Regions from separate parts of the Citrobacter tructae genome, predicted to be linked through region 3. Evidence: predicted binding sites of a transcription regulator. Region 3 holds the regulator's gene; each other region holds the start of a gene.
The links. Region 3 encodes sigma-54, which starts transcription at its own class of promoters, with help from an activator protein. Its sites were predicted from a motif close to GTTGGCACANNTTTCGCTNT; they were not measured.
Positions count from the first base shown of each region.

Region 1: glnK (P-II family nitrogen regulator) is a predicted target of sigma-54. The motif match lies at 4,402-4,421, and genes of this name have one in related genera.
Region 2: glnA (glutamate--ammonia ligase) is a predicted target of sigma-54. The motif match lies at 2,909-2,928, and genes of this name have one in related genera.

Region 1 covers NZ_CP038469.1:2,172,992-2,178,639, forward strand. The annotation lists gene yczR (MocR-like transcription factor YczR) at 1-337, shown strand, start outside; RNA gene ffs (signal recognition particle sRNA small type) at 392-488, opposite strand; gene E4Z61_RS11280 (MGMT family protein) at 651-962, shown strand; gene E4Z61_RS11285 (YbaY family lipoprotein) at 994-1,563, opposite strand; gene tesB (acyl-CoA thioesterase II) at 1,776-2,636, shown strand; gene amtB (ammonium transporter AmtB) at 2,694-3,980, opposite strand; gene glnK (P-II family nitrogen regulator) at 4,012-4,350, opposite strand; gene E4Z61_RS11310 (SmdB family multidrug efflux ABC transporter permease/ATP-binding protein) at 4,553-5,648, opposite strand, start outside.
Region 2 covers NZ_CP038469.1:3,271,234-3,276,881, forward strand. The annotation lists gene E4Z61_RS16355 (GntR family transcriptional regulator) at 1-574, opposite strand, end outside; gene typA (ribosome-dependent GTPase TypA) at 811-2,634, opposite strand; gene glnA (glutamate--ammonia ligase) at 3,014-4,423, shown strand; gene glnL (nitrogen regulation protein NR(II)) at 4,696-5,648, shown strand, end outside.
Region 3 covers NZ_CP038469.1:3,927,072-3,932,719, reverse strand. The annotation lists gene E4Z61_RS19540 (calcium/sodium antiporter) at 1-112, shown strand, start outside; gene kdsD (arabinose-5-phosphate isomerase KdsD) at 126-1,112, shown strand; gene kdsC (3-deoxy-manno-octulosonate-8-phosphatase KdsC) at 1,133-1,699, shown strand; gene lptC (LPS export ABC transporter periplasmic protein LptC) at 1,696-2,271, shown strand; gene lptA (lipopolysaccharide ABC transporter substrate-binding protein LptA) at 2,240-2,794, shown strand; gene lptB (LPS export ABC transporter ATP-binding protein) at 2,801-3,526, shown strand; gene rpoN (RNA polymerase factor sigma-54) at 3,573-5,006, shown strand; gene hpf (ribosome hibernation promoting factor) at 5,029-5,316, shown strand; gene ptsN (PTS IIA-like nitrogen regulatory protein PtsN) at 5,400-5,648, shown strand, end outside.

The DNA of each region.
Region 1 (5,648 bases), 1.8 Mb from region 3:
CAGAAGGCAATTACTCACCGCCAGACGCGACCAGTGTCGCACCCTGATGACGTCTCATTTCCCGGAATGGCAATTTACCCAGCCGCAGGGCGGGTTATCTTTCTGGGTTGAATTGCCTGATACGCTGGCGACGCTGTTTGCTACCCGCGCCGAAAGCGCCGGTATTCAACTGGGCACAGGAACGCGCTTCGGATTAGCCGGTGCATTCGATCGTTTCTTACGCATGCCCTTCGCGCTGCCGGATGACACAATGTGCTCCGCCTTCAGAACATTGCAGCCGATTTGGGACAACTTACGTTTACAGGCAATCCACGGAAAAATACGCAAAATAATCTAGGCGACAAACAGGAGGGATCGTTATTGATTGCCGGACGGCAGAATTGGGTGGGGGCCCTGCCAGCTACATCCCGGCACACACGTCATCTGCCTTGGCTGCTTCCTTCCGGACCTGACCTGGTAAACAGAGTAGTGTTGCGGGAGAACCAACAGAGCCCCCATTGAGAGCGTTGTTAACCAACGCGCAGGCGCATTATCACTGCTGCACCCTGTAATTGCAACCCATCCAGCACTAGATGCTGTTTTCTTGTGCAATGCTGCTTCACTCACTCGGCTTTCCAGATTATGCTGGAGGATTAGTGCAGGAATAAACGATGGATATACAAGACTCTTTTCCCCAACGTGTCTGGCAAATCGTCGCCGCAATCCCCGAAGGATTCGTGACCACCTATGGTGAAGTTGCCAGGCTTGCCGGATCGCCACGTGCAGCACGTCAGGTCGGCGGCGTGCTCAAACGACTTCCCGAAGGCAGCACCCTGCCCTGGTATCGCGTCGTCAATCGTCATGGCGCTATATCGCTAACCGGGCCGGATTTACAGCGCCAGCGTCAGGCATTACTGGCTGAAGGTGTCGTGGTTTCTGGGAGTGGGCAAATCGATTTACAGCGTTATCGCTGGGTGTATTAACCCTCCCCTTGCGGAGAGGGTTATAACAACCTTAGTACTGCGTAGGTGCTGGAACAGCAGAAGACGGATTCACCTGCGTGGGTGACGTTGACGGCACCGTAGTTGTCGCGCCACCGCTGGCCTGAACCGGAACTTCCGTGTGCTGGACAGGGACCAGTGTCAGATCGGCCTTGGTGCCGCCCTGATTGATGACCGGCTGAACGGTATCCGTAATAAACACCAGTTTGTCATTCACCATGATCGCCGCGCTCAACAAAATGCGGGCATTCGGTTGAATATCCGCTGGGTTAAACGGTAACACGAAGCTGAATGGTGCCTGCTTACCTTCAGTACGGACCGCTTTTTGCGACAGGACTTTTGACGGTGCATCGGCCAGCGAAGCATCCGACAGCGTGACGGTCAGCACAGCATCCGGTGGCAAGGCAACTTTCTGGCGGATCCATACTGTACCAGAAACATTCGGCTGTTGAATTTTTGACTGTGTGTCAGCAATTGACGTAGTAGGGCTTGGCGCAGGTGTCTGAATATCTGCACTTTTATCAGCACAGGCCGCCAGAGCGACCGCAACTGCTAAACCACTTACCATGTGCACGAGTTTCATTAAATTCTCCTTCTCATCTATGCACCAGCGAGAATTTTCCTCGCCAGAAGAGTGGTTAACAAAAACATAACGTGAATAAGTGTGGCACAAATCACCTATTTTTACCTGTAATCGACCGATTATTCAGACAATTGCACCCATCGGACCACTTTCAAATTTGCGTTATACTCTGCCTACCTCGCTGCGACATCGATATAACCTGGAGAGCACGTATGAGTCTGGCACTGAAAAATTTGCTGACATTGTTGAATTTGGAAAAAATTGAAGAAGGGCTCTTTCGCGGCCAAAGTGAAGACTTAGGGTTACGTCAGGTTTTTGGGGGACAGGTCGTCGGTCAGGCACTGTATGCCGCTAAAGAAACCGTGCCAGAAGAACGCCTGGTACACTCATTTCACAGTTACTTTTTACGCCCCGGGGATAGCCAAAAACCGATAATCTACGATGTCGAAGTTCTGCGCGATGGTAACAGTTTCAGCGCTCGACGTATTGCCGCTATCCAAAATGGAAAACCCATTTTCTACATGACTGCCTCTTTTCAGGCACCGGAAGAAGGCTTTGAACATCAGAAAACCATGCCGCAAGCGCCAGGACCTGAATCGCTGAAGTCCGAAACGGAAATAGCTCGCTCGGTAGCGCATCTGCTGCCACCGCTATTGAAAGAGAAATTTATCAATGACCGCCCACTGGAAGTGCGTCCGGTGGAATTTCATAACCCGTTAAAAGGCCACGTCGCGGCCCCAACTCGCCAAGTATGGATCCGCGCCAACGGTATGCTGGAGGACGATCTGCGTGTGCATCAGTATCTGCTGGGCTACGCCTCTGACCTGAACTTCCTGCCCGTGGCGTTACAGCCTTACGGTATTGGTTTCCTTGAGAAAGGGATTCAGATAGCCACTATTGACCATTCAATGTGGTTCCACCGTCCTTTCAATATCAATGAGTGGTTGCTATATAACGTGGAAAGCACCTCCGCCTCCGGTGCCCGGGGCTTTGTGCGCGGGGAGTTTTATACTCAGGACGGCGTGCTGGTCGCTTCTACTGTGCAGGAAGGGGTAATGCGTAATCGCAATTGATTGACAATGTAGGCCGGATACGCGTCAGCTAACTGCGTCATCCGGCCTGGTGAGGCATTAAGCGTTATAGGCGTTTTCACCGTGGCTGTTCACATCCAGCCCTTCACGCTCCTGCTCTTCCGGTACGCGCAGCCCCACGGTCATATCTGCCAGCTTATAACCGATGAACGCCACCACGCCGGACCAGACGATGGTAATCGCCACACTTTCCAGTTGAACCAGTAGCTGATGCCCCATTGTAACGCCTTCAGCAAAGCCCACGCCTCCCAGAGAACTGGCGGCGAACACCCCGGTCAGGATACAACCGACAATGCCGCAAACGCCGTGCACTCCGAACACATCGCACGGATCATCAACGCGCAGAAAACGTTTCAGCATCGTCACGCCCCATAGCCCCGCCAGACCGGCAATTGCGCCGATGATCAACGCGCCGCCGACACCGATGTAACCACAAGCAGGCGTCACGCCAACCAAGCCCGCGATGGCACCAGAACACGCGCCCAGTAACGATGGTTTGCCACGCAGCGCCCACTCACCGAAGATCCAGCCGAGGATGGCAGCCGCGGTCGCTATCACGGTATTCACAAAGGCGAGTGCCGCGATTTCGTTAGCCGTGCCCGCAGAACCAGCGTTAAAACCAAACCAACCGATGTAGAGAACGGCAGTACCGGTAAAAACCATCGGCAGGTTATGCGGTTTAAAGGCTTCTTTGCCAAAACCGACGCGTTTGCCAATCAGATAAGCGCCAACCAGCCCAGCGATCGCCGCGTTAATATGCACCACCGTCCCGCCCGCAAAATCCAGCGCGCCATGGGAAGCCAGCAGACCACCGCCCCAGACCATATGCGCAATCGGAATGTAAGACAGCGTCAGCCACACCACCACAAAAATGAGCACCGCAGAAAAGCGAATACGTTCAGCCAGCGCACCAACGATAAGCCCAACGGTGATGCAGGCAAACGAGCCCTGGAACGCAACGTGAATGTACTGGTAGAAACTCCCCGTTACCGCCGTCAGCGCAATGTTTTTCAGCATCACCCAGTTGAAGTTGCCGAAGAAGCTATTCCCCTCGCCAAAGGCCAGCGAGTAGCCGTAAACCACCCATAAAATGCAGACCAGGGCGAACGTCACCGTGACCTGCGTCAGCATCGACAGGACGTTCTTGCCGCGAATCAAACCGCCGTAGAACAACGCAATGCCTGGAATGGTCATAAACAGCACCAGCGCGGTGCATATCATCATAAAGGCGTTATCGGCTTTGTCCGCGACGGCCGGCGCTGCCATCGCCAGTCCCGGCAGCAGCGCCAGTGAAGCGATACCCGTTTTCATCGTTGCTATCTTCATTTTTTGGTTTCCTATCACTGTGTGCCAGAAATTACAGTGCGGCTTCGTCGGCTTCACCGGTACGAATGCGAATCACACGTTGCAGCTCGGCGACGAAAATTTTGCCGTCGCCAATTTTTCCGGTGTAGGCCGACTTGCTGATGACATCGATCACTTCATCAAGCTGATCGTCGGCAATCGCCACATCAATCTTCACCTTCGGTAAGAAATTGACGCTATATTCGGCCCCCCGGTACAGCTCGGCATGGCCTTTCTGTCGTCCAAAGCCCTTCACTTCGGTGACGGTCAGCCCCTGAATACCAATAGACGACAGTGCTTCGCGGACGTCTTCCAGTTTGAACGGTTTGATTACCACGGTAACCAGCTTCATAGATCCCCTCCAGTCAGAATTCAGTAGTGGCTACAGATACACAGGAGGAATATTGCAAGGGGTGTGCCAGGAATGAAAAATGCGGAATGATTCAGGCTTGCAGGGTACTGCCGGGAGAGAAAAAGAAAAAACGCACTATGACGGTGCATAGTGCGTTACATTTTTGCACCAGATTGTTGATTGTCGTGTCAGAGCAGCGCCATCAAGCGATAACAGAATCCTCAAGTGCGCTGGCCGCCAGCTCTTCGCCTGCCAGTTGCAGTTGATACATTTGCCAGTAGCGCCCTTGCGCCGCCAGTAATTGCTGGTGCGTACCGCGCTCAACCGCCTGCCCACGATGCAGCACCAGAATGGTATCGGCTTCCACAATCGTGGAGAGTCGATGAGCAATCACCACCAGCGTGGTGTGTTCGCGCACTGCCGCCAACGCCTGCTGAATGGCCTGCTCCGTGCCAGAGTCGATACTGGCGGTGGCTTCATCCAGAATCAGCACCTGCGGCGTTTCGACCAGAACCCGCGCCAGCGCCAGTAGCTGCTTCTGCCCCACAGATAAATTATTGCCCTGTTCGCCGAGTCGGGTATGAATCCCGTCACTCAGGCCGCGCGCCAGCTCAGCCAGTTGTACGGTCTCCAGCGCCTGCCACACCCGTTCCTCAGAAATATCGCGACCCAGCGTGACGTTTGCCAGGAAGGTATCCGCCATCACCACCGGGTCCTGCTGCACCATCGCCACGCCCTGACGCAAGACGCCATGGCTCAGTGAGGAGAGCGGTCGCCCGTCAAGACGGATCTCCCCTTGCGTCAGCGGATAGTAGCCCATCATCAGGCTGGCGAGCGTACTCTTGCCGCTGCCGGTATGCCCGACCAACGCCACAAAACTGCGCGAAGGCACGGACAGACTGATATTTTGCAGCACCAGATTGTCATCACGATAAGCAAATGAAACGTTATCAACGTCGATGTTGCCACTCTTCAACGGTTGGTCATCGTCACCGTAATGCTGACGCGGCCCATCCATCAGTTCGAAAACACGTTCACCGGCGACAACTGCCTGCTGCAACATGGATTGTTGAGTCGTCAGCTCAATCAGCGGCTCGTTCAGACGCCCGAGGTAGCTGATAAACGCATACAGCACGCCAACCTCGATGGAGGTTCCAGAAGTCACGCTGAACAGCATCAGCAACCCGCAGAGGATCAGGGCGGAAAACAGGCTCAGCAGCGGACGCAGTAAAAAACCATCCAGTCGCAGGGTCTGCATGCGTGCCATATAGTGCGAACGGCTGGCCTCGCCCATGCGT
Region 2 (5,648 bases), 660 kb from region 3:
TAATATCGCCGGCCATTCTGACGGGTTTAAAAGCCAGTTTTTTGATTACGGTTTCTTTTTTATATTCATTTTCCCATACGGAAGAAAATGACTGACTTTCAAGTTGCTCAATAAACCCCGGAGCAACCTTCGGGTTGATAAACGTTTCGTGGTAGAAAACTTTATGACCTTCAAGCGCTCCCCAACCCGTTATCCGATACAGTTCATCAGACGGCGTTGCTGACACCAGTGGCACAGCAACTTCCGGGTACTGAGAAACCCGACTTTTCTCGATAAATCCCCAAGAAGGTTCTCTACCCTGCTCAAGCGCTGCACGCTGAAAGCTTGCTGATAATTCCGGGCTGTAGTTAAAGCGCGCCTGCGTGACGAACCATCCTTTGCGATCTTTACGAAAGATTTTGGATTCTGACTCGAGATTTAATAGTGCCTGACGTAACGTCATGCGCTTAATCCCCAGCAACTCTCCTAACTCTCTTTCTGAGGGGAGTTTTCCACCTGGGGTGGTGATCCCATCTTTTAACCAACGATCTAACTTCTCTTTCGCATTCTCAACGGTTGACTGATTACTCGTCATTGTTTAATCCATTTGGTTTAAACCAGTTGGTTCAATCATACGCTGACGATAAAAAAGAAAGCAAACAACCGCGTTGAGCTTTAGAAAGATTTGTGACCAAGCTCTCTTAAGGCAGACATCTTGAGGGGAGAATATTTCACAAGGCAGGGAATCAGCGTAAACCCGCTTGAGACCAGGGATACAGGCAAAAAAAACCCCGCCTCGTAAGGCAGGGTCTTGTCATTAAATCGCGTTAATCAGTCTTCTTTCGGACCACGGTTCGCGCGTTTACGATCGTTTTCAGTCAGGTGACGCTTACGAATACGGATAGACGTCGGCGTGACTTCTACCAGTTCGTCGTCATCGATGAATTCCAGAGCCTGTTCCAGAGTCATTTTCTGAGCCGGAACCAGCGTGGTTGCTTCATCAGTACCAGAAGCACGCATGTTGGTCAGTTTCTTACCGGTCAGGCAGTTTACAGTCAGGTCATTAGAACGACTGTGAATACCGATGATCTGGCCTTCGTAAACTTCTGCACCGTGACCCAGGAACAGCTTACCGCGGTCCTGCAGGCTGAACAGTGCAAACGCAACTGCTTTACCCTGGCCGTTGGAGATCAGAACACCGTTCTGACGCTGACCCACTTCACCTGCACGAACGTCGTCGTAGTGGCTGAAGGTGGAGTACAGCAGACCGGTACCGGAGGTCATGGTCATGAATTCTGAACGGAAGCCGATCAGACCACGGCTTGGGATCACGTAGTCAAGACGTACACGGCCTTTACCATCTGGATTCATGTTTTTCAGGTCGCCTTTACGCTCGCCCAGTGCCTGCATGACAGAACCCTGGTGCTGCTCTTCGACGTCCAGTGTTACGTTTTCGAACGGCTCTTGTTTACGGCCATCGATTTCGCGGAAGATAACTTTCGGACGGGAAACCGCCATCTCGAAACCTTCACGACGCATGTTTTCAATCAGAACGGACAGGTGAAGTTCACCACGACCAGACACGCGGAATGCGTCTGCATCCGGAGTCTCTTCAACGCGCAGCGCAACGTTGTGTACCAGTTCTTTTTTCAGGCGGTCAAGGATCTGACGAGAAGTAACGTACTTACCTTCTTTACCACAGAACGGAGAGGTGTTGACGTTGAAGAACATGGTAACGGTCGGTTCATCAACAGACAGCGCTGGCAGCGCTTCAACATTCTGCGGGTCGCAGATGGTGTCGGAGATGTTCAGTTCGCCCAGACCGGTGATCGCGATGATGTCGCCAGCTTCTGCAACGTCACTCTCGATACGCTCAAGACCCAGATGGGTCAGAACTTTACCGACTTTACCGTTGCGAGTTTTGCCTTCGCTATCAATGATAGTGATCTGCTGGTTCGGTTTAACTTTACCGCGCTTGATGCGACCGATGCCGATAACACCAACGTAGTTGTTGTAGTCCAGCTGGGAGATCTGCATCTGCAGCGGGCCATCAAGGTCAACGTTCGGAGCCGGTACACGGTCAACGATAGTCTGATACAGCGGGGTCATATCTTCCGCCATATCTTCGTGATCCAGACCTGCGATACCGTTCAGCGCTGAAGCGTAAACGATCGGGAAGTCCAGCTGTTCGTCGGTTGCGTCGAGGTTAACGAACAGGTCGAATACCTGATCCACAACCCAGTCAGGACGCGCGCCAGGACGGTCAACTTTGTTGATAACAACAATTGGCTTCAGGCCATGAGCAAAGGCTTTTTTGGTCACGAAGCGCGTCTGCGGCATCGGACCGTCCATTGCATCAACCACCAGCAGTACGGAGTCTACCATGGACATTACACGTTCAACTTCGCCACCGAAGTCGGCGTGTCCCGGGGTATCAACGATGTTGATACGGTAGTCATTCCACTTGATAGCGGTGTTTTTAGCGAGGATGGTAATCCCACGCTCTTTCTCCAAATCGTTGGAGTCCATCACACGCTCTTGGGTTTCGGCACGAGAGTCGAACGTACCAGATTGTTGGAGCAGCTTGTCTACCAGGGTGGTTTTACCATGGTCTACGTGCGCGATGATGGCGATGTTACGCAAATTTTCGATCACAACTTTGCCTCAGGCATTTTAGAAATAGCGCGTTATTGTACACGGATTAATCGCAGTACAAAACAGGATCACAAACATCCTCCGCAAACAAGTATTGCAGAGTTTCTTTGTGATCACATTCACGGAGCGTTAAAAGGGGTAATCTCATGTCAATTGCACCAATATGGTGCTTAATGTTCACATTAAAGCACTATAATGGTGCAATACAACCTTCATGGTGCAACCCCTTTGCACGATAGTGCGCATGATAACGCCTTTTGGGGGCAATTTAAAAGTTGGCACAGATTTCGCTTTATATTTTTTACGGCGACACGGCCAATTTTTGCAGAATTGAAGACCTCGTTACCACGACGACAATGACCAATCCGGGAGAGTAAGTATGTCCGCTGAACACGTTTTGACGATGCTGAACGAACACGAAGTGAAGTTTGTTGATTTGCGCTTCACTGATACTAAAGGTAAAGAACAGCACGTCACGATTCCTGCTCATCAGGTAAATGCCGAATTCTTTGAAGAAGGCAAAATGTTTGACGGCTCCTCAATCGGTGGCTGGAAAGGCATTAACGAATCAGACATGGTTCTGATGCCGGATGCTTCTACTGCACTCATTGACCCGTTCTTTGAAGAATCTACCCTGATCATCCGTTGCGATATCCTGGAACCTGGTACGTTGCAGGGCTATGACCGCGACCCGCGCTCCATCGCTAAACGCGCTGAAGAATACCTGCGCGCCACCGGCATTGCAGACACCGTGCTGTTCGGGCCAGAGCCAGAATTCTTCCTGTTCGACGACATCCGTTTCGGTGCATCCATCTCCGGTTCTCATGTTGCTATTGACGATATCGAAGGCGCATGGAACTCCTCCACCAAATACGAAGGTGGTAACAAAGGTCACCGTCCTGGCGTGAAAGGCGGTTACTTCCCAGTTCCTCCGGTTGATTCTTCACAGGATATCCGTTCTACCATGTGTCTGGTCATGGAAGAGATGGGCCTTGTCGTTGAAGCGCATCACCACGAAGTGGCGACCGCGGGCCAGAACGAAATCGCCACCCGCTTTAACACCATGACCAAAAAAGCGGACGAAATTCAGATCTACAAATATGTCGTTCACAACGTCGCACACCGTTTCGGTAAAACTGCGACCTTTATGCCAAAACCGATGTTCGGCGATAACGGTTCCGGTATGCACTGCCACATGTCCCTGTCCAAGAACGGCGTAAACCTGTTCTCTGGCGACAAGTATGCGGGTCTGTCTGAGCAGGCGCTGTTCTACATCGGCGGCGTTATCAAACACGCTAAAGCCATCAATGCCCTGGCGAACCCGACCACCAACTCCTACAAGCGTCTGGTCCCGGGTTACGAAGCTCCGGTTATGCTGGCTTACTCTGCCCGTAACCGTTCTGCCTCTATCCGTATCCCAGTGGTCGCGTCACCGAAAGCGCGTCGTATCGAAGTGCGCTTCCCGGACCCGGCTGCTAACCCGTACCTGTGCTTTGCTGCGCTGCTGATGGCCGGTCTTGATGGTATCAAGAACAAAATCCACCCAGGTGAAGCGATGGACAAAAACCTGTACGACCTGCCGCCAGAAGAAGCAAAAGAGATCCCACAGGTTGCTGGCTCTCTGGAAGAAGCACTGAACGAACTGGATCTGGACCGCGAGTTCCTGACTGCAGGCGGCGTATTCACCAACGAAGCGATCGATGCGTACATTACGCTGCGTCGCGAAGAAGATGACCGCGTGCGCATGACGCCGCACCCAGTAGAGTTTGAGCTGTACTACAGCGTTTAACCGTATCTTAAAAATCCGGCGAATTTCACGTTGCGGCAAGGCGGCAACTGAGCAAATCCCAAGGAGCATAGGTAGCTATGTGACTGGGGTGAGCGAAGGTAGCCAACGCAGCAGCGGCCGTGAAAGGCGTCGGGAGTTTTTTAGTTGCCGTGGAACTTTTAGCCCATCACACGATGGGCTTTTTTCTCCGCCAACGAACTGATCCTTCGCGCTTTTTCTACGCGAAAGCTATAATGCACTAAATTGGTGCAACCTTTTCAGGAGACTGCTGAATGGCAACCGGCACGCTGCCCGATGCTGGGCAGATCCTCAATTCGTTAATTAACAGCATTTTACTTGTCGACGATGAACTGGCGGTGCATTACGCCAATCCCGCGGCACAGCAGCTGCTTGCCCAAAGTTCTCGCAAACTCTTCGGCACGCCGCTTTCTGAACTGCTGAGTTATTTCTCATTAAACATCGGGCTGATGCGAGAGAGCCTGGAAGCAGGCCAGGGCTTCACAGACAACGAAGTGACGCTGGTGATAGATAGTCACTCGCATATCCTCTCTGTGACCGCACAGAGGCTGCCTGATGGCCTAATCCTGCTGGAGATGGCACCTATGGATAACCAGCGCCGTCTGAGTCAGGAGCAACTCCAGCATGCCCAGCAAATAGCCGCCCGCGACCTGGTGCGCGGCCTGGCACATGAAATTAAAAACCCGTTGGGTGGATTACGTGGCGCGGCGCAGTTGCTCAGTAAAGCGCTCCCGGACCCGGCATTAAAGGAATATACCCAAGTTATTATTGAGCAAGCGGACCGCCTGCGTAACCTGGTCGACCGCCTGCTGGGGCCGCAGCAGCCCGGAATGCACATCACGGAAAGCATTCACAAAGTGGCAGAGCGCGTCGTGGCGCTGGTTTCGATGGAACTCCCGGAAAACGTCACGCTTACCCGTGATTACGACCCGAGTCTGCCAGAAATACTGCACGACCCCGACCAGATAGAACAGGTTCTGCTGAATATCGTGCGTAATGCACTCCAGGCGCTGGGACCGGATGGCGGTGAGATTATTCTGCGCACCCGCACCGCGTTTCAACTCACACTACACGGCATGCGTTACCGCCTGGCGGCGCGTATTGACGTCGAGGATAACGGTCCGGGTATTCCTCCACATTTGCAAGATACGCTGTTCTACCCAATGGTCAGCGGACGCGAGGGGGGGACCGGACTGGGATTATCTAT
Region 3 (5,648 bases):
CTGCTGGCGACGTCCGCGCCAGATTGGTCGCGGCGCGGGTGCGCTGCTGACCGGCGGTTTTATCATATGGCTGGCGATGCTGTATTGGTTATCGCCACTTCTCGTTGGATAACTGGAAACGCATTATGTCGCACTTAGAGTTGCAACCGGGTTTTGACTTTCAGCAAGCAGGCAAAGAAGTCCTGGCAATTGAACGTGAAGGCCTGGCGGAGCTTGATCAGTACATCGACCTGAACTTTACTCTCGCCTGTGAGAAAATCTTCAACTGCACGGGTAAAGTCGTGGTGATGGGAATGGGGAAATCCGGGCATATCGGGCGCAAAATGGCCGCAACTTTTGCCAGTACCGGTACGCCGTCCTTTTTCGTACATCCTGGCGAAGCCGCACACGGCGATCTGGGTATGGTGTCCCCGCAGGACGTAGTGATCGCCATTTCTAACTCCGGCGAATCCAATGAAATTGCCGCGTTAATCCCGGTGCTCAAACGCCTTCACGTCCCCCTTATCTGCATGACCGGTCGTCCGGAAAGCAGCATGGCGCGTGCGGCAGATGTGCATCTGTGTGTTAAAGTACCCAAGGAAGCGTGTCCGTTAGGTCTGGCGCCGACCAGCAGCACAACCGCGACGCTGGTGATGGGCGATGCGCTCGCCGTGGCGTTATTGAAGGCCCGTGGCTTTACCGCAGAAGATTTTGCGTTGTCTCACCCCGGCGGAGCACTGGGTCGTAAGCTTTTGCTGCGTGTTAACGATATTATGCATACGGGTGACGAGATCCCGCATGTGAATAAAAACGCCAGCCTGCGCGATGCCTTACTTGAGATCACGCGTAAAAATCTCGGCATGACCGTCATTTGCGATGACACTATGAAGATCGACGGCATCTTCACGGATGGCGACTTACGCCGCGTCTTTGATATGGGCGTCGACGTACGCCAGCTAGGGATTGCCGATGTAATGACTCCCGGTGGCATTCGCGTGCGTCCGGGCATTCTTGCCGTAGATGCCCTGAATTTAATGCAGTCCCGCCATATTACCTCGGTGATGGTTGCTGATGGCGACCAGTTACTGGGTGTGTTACATATGCATGATCTGCTGCGTGCAGGTGTAGTGTAGAAAATCAAGGATAAAGAAAAATGAGTAACGCAGGTGCGTCGCTTGCGACCTGTTACGGACCCGTCAGCGCTGAAGTTATCACCAGGGCAGAGAATATTCGACTGCTGATCCTTGATGTGGATGGTGTGCTGTCTGACGGTTTGATTTATATGGGCAATAACGGTGAAGAGCTAAAGGCGTTTAACGTCCGTGATGGCTACGGTATTCGTTGTGCGCTCACTTCCGGTATCGAGGTTGCTATTATTACCGGACGAAAGGCTAAACTTGTAGAAGATCGCTGTGCCACTTTGGGGATAACCCATCTCTACCAGGGACAGTCGGACAAACTGGTTGCCTTTAGCGATCTACTCAGCAAACTGGCGATCGCGCCGGAACATGTGGCGTACGTCGGCGACGATCTGATCGACTGGCCGGTGATGGCGAAAGTAGGATTAAGCGTGGCGGTGGCAGATGCCCACCCGCTGTTGATCCCACGAGCCGACTATGTCACACGCATTGATGGAGGGCGCGGCGCGGTACGTGAAGTCTGCGATTTATTACTCCTGGCGCAGGGCAAACTGGACGAGGCCAAAGGTCAATCGATATGAGCAAAACCAGACGTTGGGTTATCATTCTACTGTCGCTGGCTGTCCTTGTGCTGATCGGTATTAACCTGGCAGACAAAGACGACTCCGCTCAAGTAGTGGTGAATAACAACGAGCCGACCTATAAGAGCGAGCATACTGACACCGTCGTGTATAGCCCGGAAGGCGCACTGAGCTATAGACTCATTGCTCAACACGTTGAATATTATTCAGATCAGGCTGTTTCGTGGTTTACTCAACCGGTATTAACCACGTTTGATAAGGATAAAGTGCCGACTTGGTCGATCAAGGCTGATAAAGCCAAATTGACTGAGGATCGGATGCTGTATCTGTATGGCCATGTTGAAGTCAACGCCCTGGTGCCTGACTCTCAACTACGCAGAATTACGACCGATAACGCGCAGATTAACCTGGTAACGCAAGATGTTACCTCTAACGATCTGGTCACGTTGTATGGAACAACATTTAACTCCAGCGGACTGAAGATGCGCGGCAACTTACGCAGCAAGAACGCCGAGCTGATTGAAAAGGTTAGAACCTCATATGAAATCCAAAACAAACAAACTCAGCCTTAACCTTGTGCTTGCCAGCTCCCTTCTGGCCGCCAGCATTCCGGCATTTGCCGTCACCGGCGATACCGAACAGCCGATTCACATTGAATCGGACCAGCAGTCCCTGGATATGCAGGGCAACGTGGTGACGTTTACCGGTAATGTTATCGTGACGCAGGGCACCATCAAAATTAACGCCGATAAAGTCGTTGTGACCCGCCCAGGTGGTGAAGACGGTAAAGAAGTGATCGACGGTTATGGCAATCCGGCAACGTTTTACCAGATGCAAGACAACGGTAAACCGGTTAAAGGCCATGCCTCACAGATGCACTATGAACTGGCAAAAGATTTCGTCGTTCTGACCGGTAAGGCTTATCTGGAACAGCTCGATAGCAACATTACCGGCGATAAGATTACTTATCTGGTAAAAGAGCAGAAAATGCAGGCCTTCAGTGATAAAGGCAAACGCGTCACCACCGTTCTGGTGCCGTCACAGCTGCAGGATAAAAACAAAACCAAGGCTCCGGCAGAGAAAAAAGGTAACTGATTCGTTATGGCAACATTAACTGCAAAGAACCTTGCAAAAGCCTATAAAGGCCGCCGTGTAGTGGAAGATGTCAGTTTGACCGTCAACTCCGGGGAGATCGTTGGTCTGCTCGGCCCGAACGGTGCCGGCAAAACAACGACCTTTTATATGGTGGTTGGCATTGTGCCGCGCGATGCAGGCAACATCATCATCGATGACGAAGACATCAGCCTGCTGCCACTGCACGCTCGCGCCCGTCGCGGCATCGGCTACCTGCCGCAGGAAGCCTCTATTTTTCGTCGTCTGAGCGTATTTGATAACCTGATGGCGGTACTGCAAATTCGTGACGATCTTACCAGCGAGCAGCGCGAAGATCGCGCCAACGAACTGATGGAAGAGTTCCATATCGAACACCTGCGCGACAGCCTGGGACAGTCACTGTCCGGGGGTGAACGACGCCGTGTGGAAATCGCCCGCGCGCTGGCCGCAAATCCGAAATTTATCCTGCTGGATGAACCGTTTGCGGGTGTTGATCCCATCTCCGTTATTGATATCAAACGCATCATTGAACACCTGCGCGACAGTGGGCTGGGCGTACTGATTACCGACCACAACGTTCGCGAAACGCTGGCGGTCTGTGAGCGAGCCTACATCGTGAGTCAGGGACACCTGATCGCACACGGCACACCAACAGAAATACTGCAAGACGAGCACGTTAAACGCGTATACCTTGGGGAAGACTTCAGACTCTGATAGGGTAGAAGACGTCACGTTACTGCAGGAGAAAACAACTCTGAACATGAAGCAAGGTTTGCAACTTAGGCTTAGCCAACAACTGGCGATGACGCCGCAGCTACAACAGGCTATCCGTCTGTTGCAGTTGTCCACGCTGGAACTTCAGCAAGAACTTCAGCAAGCGCTGGAAAGTAACCCACTGCTCGAGCAAACCGATCTTCACGACGAAATTGATACCCAGGAAAAACAGGACAGCGATTCCCTCGACACCGCAGATGCGCTCGAACAAAAAGAGATGCCGGAAGAGCTGCCGCTTGATGCCAGTTGGGATGAGATTTACACCGCAGGCACGCCGTCCGGCACCAGCGGGGATTACATCGATGACGAACTGCCTGTGTATCAGGGTGAGACCACGCAGTCACTGCAGGATTACCTGATGTGGCAAGTAGGATTAACCCCGTTCTCTGATACCGATCGCGCCATTGCCACGTCAATTGTTGATGCGGTTGATGAAACCGGGTATCTCACCGTTTCTCTGGACGATATTCTCGAAAGCATGGGCGATGACGACATCGGGATGGATGAAATCGAAGCCGTGCTTAAACGCGTTCAACGTTTTGATCCCGTTGGCGTCGCGGCAAAAGATCTCCGCGATTGCTTACTGATCCAATTGTCGCAGTTTGACAAAACTACCCCGTGGCTGGCAGAAGCAAGACTTATCATCAGCGATCACCTCGATCTGTTAGCCAATCATGATTTCCGCTCGCTGATGCGCGTGACCCGGTTAAAAGAAGATGTTCTGAAAGAGGCCGTCAATCTGATCCAGTCGCTGGATCCGAGACCCGGACAGTCGATCCAAACCGGTGAGCCGGAATACGTGATCCCGGATGTACTGGTGCGCAAGCATAACGATCGTTGGGTCGTCGAACTGAACAGTGACAGCATTCCACGCTTACAGATTAATCAGCACTATGCCGCCATGTGCAATGGTGCGCGCAACGATGCCGACAGTCAGTTTATTCGGACAAATTTACAGGATGCGAAGTGGCTGATTAAAAGTCTGGAAAGCCGCAACGACACGCTGTTGCGCGTCAGTCGCTGTATCGTTGAGCAGCAGCAGGCCTTCTTTGAGCAAGGCGAAGAATTTATGAAACCGATGGTGCTGGCGGATATCGCCCAAGCCGTCGAAATGCACGAATCGACCATTTCCCGAGTGACCACGCAAAAGTATCTGCACAGTCCACGCGGCATTTTTGAACTCAAGTATTTCTTTTCCAGCCACGTCAACACTGAAGGCGGAGGCGAAGCCTCATCCACGGCGATACGCGCGCTGGTGAAGAAATTAATTGCTGCGGAGAACCCTGCGAAACCGCTGAGTGACAGCAAGTTAACCTCTATGCTGTCAGAACAGGGTATCATGGTGGCGCGCCGCACCGTTGCGAAGTACCGAGAGTCTTTATCCATTCCGCCGTCTAACCAGCGCAAACAGCTGGTCTGACCCAACCGATAAGGAAGACACTATGCAGCTCAACATCACTGGAAACAACGTCGAAATCACTGAAGCCCTGCGCGACTTTGTAAACACAAAGTTCGCCAAACTTGAGCAATATTTCGACCGGATTAATCAGGTCTATATTGTGTTGAAAGTGGAGAAGGTGACACACATCTCGGATGCAACACTGCATGTAAACGGTGGCGAAATTCATGCCAGCGCGGAAGGTCAGGATATGTACGCCGCCATTGACGGTTTAATTGATAAACTGGCTCGGCAGTTAACAAAACATAAAGATAAACTGAAACAGCACTAACTTGTCCGGGCAGTTAGCGGGTGCAGGACGGCCTGTTGTGAAGCACAACGGGCCATTTGTACAGTTAGCGCTTAGGTGAAATTATGACAAATAACGATACGACTCTACAACTGAGCACTGTTCTCAACCAGGAATGTACGCGCTCTGGCGTTCACTGCCAAAGCAAAAAACGCGCACTGGAAATCATCAGTGAACTGGCGGCAAAGCAGCTCAGCTTGCCTTCTCAGGTGGTATTTGAAGCCATCCTGACGCGTGAAAAAATGGGCAGTACCGGCATCGGCAATGGTATTGCCATTCCGCACGGAAAGCTGGAAGAAGACACGCTGCGCGCA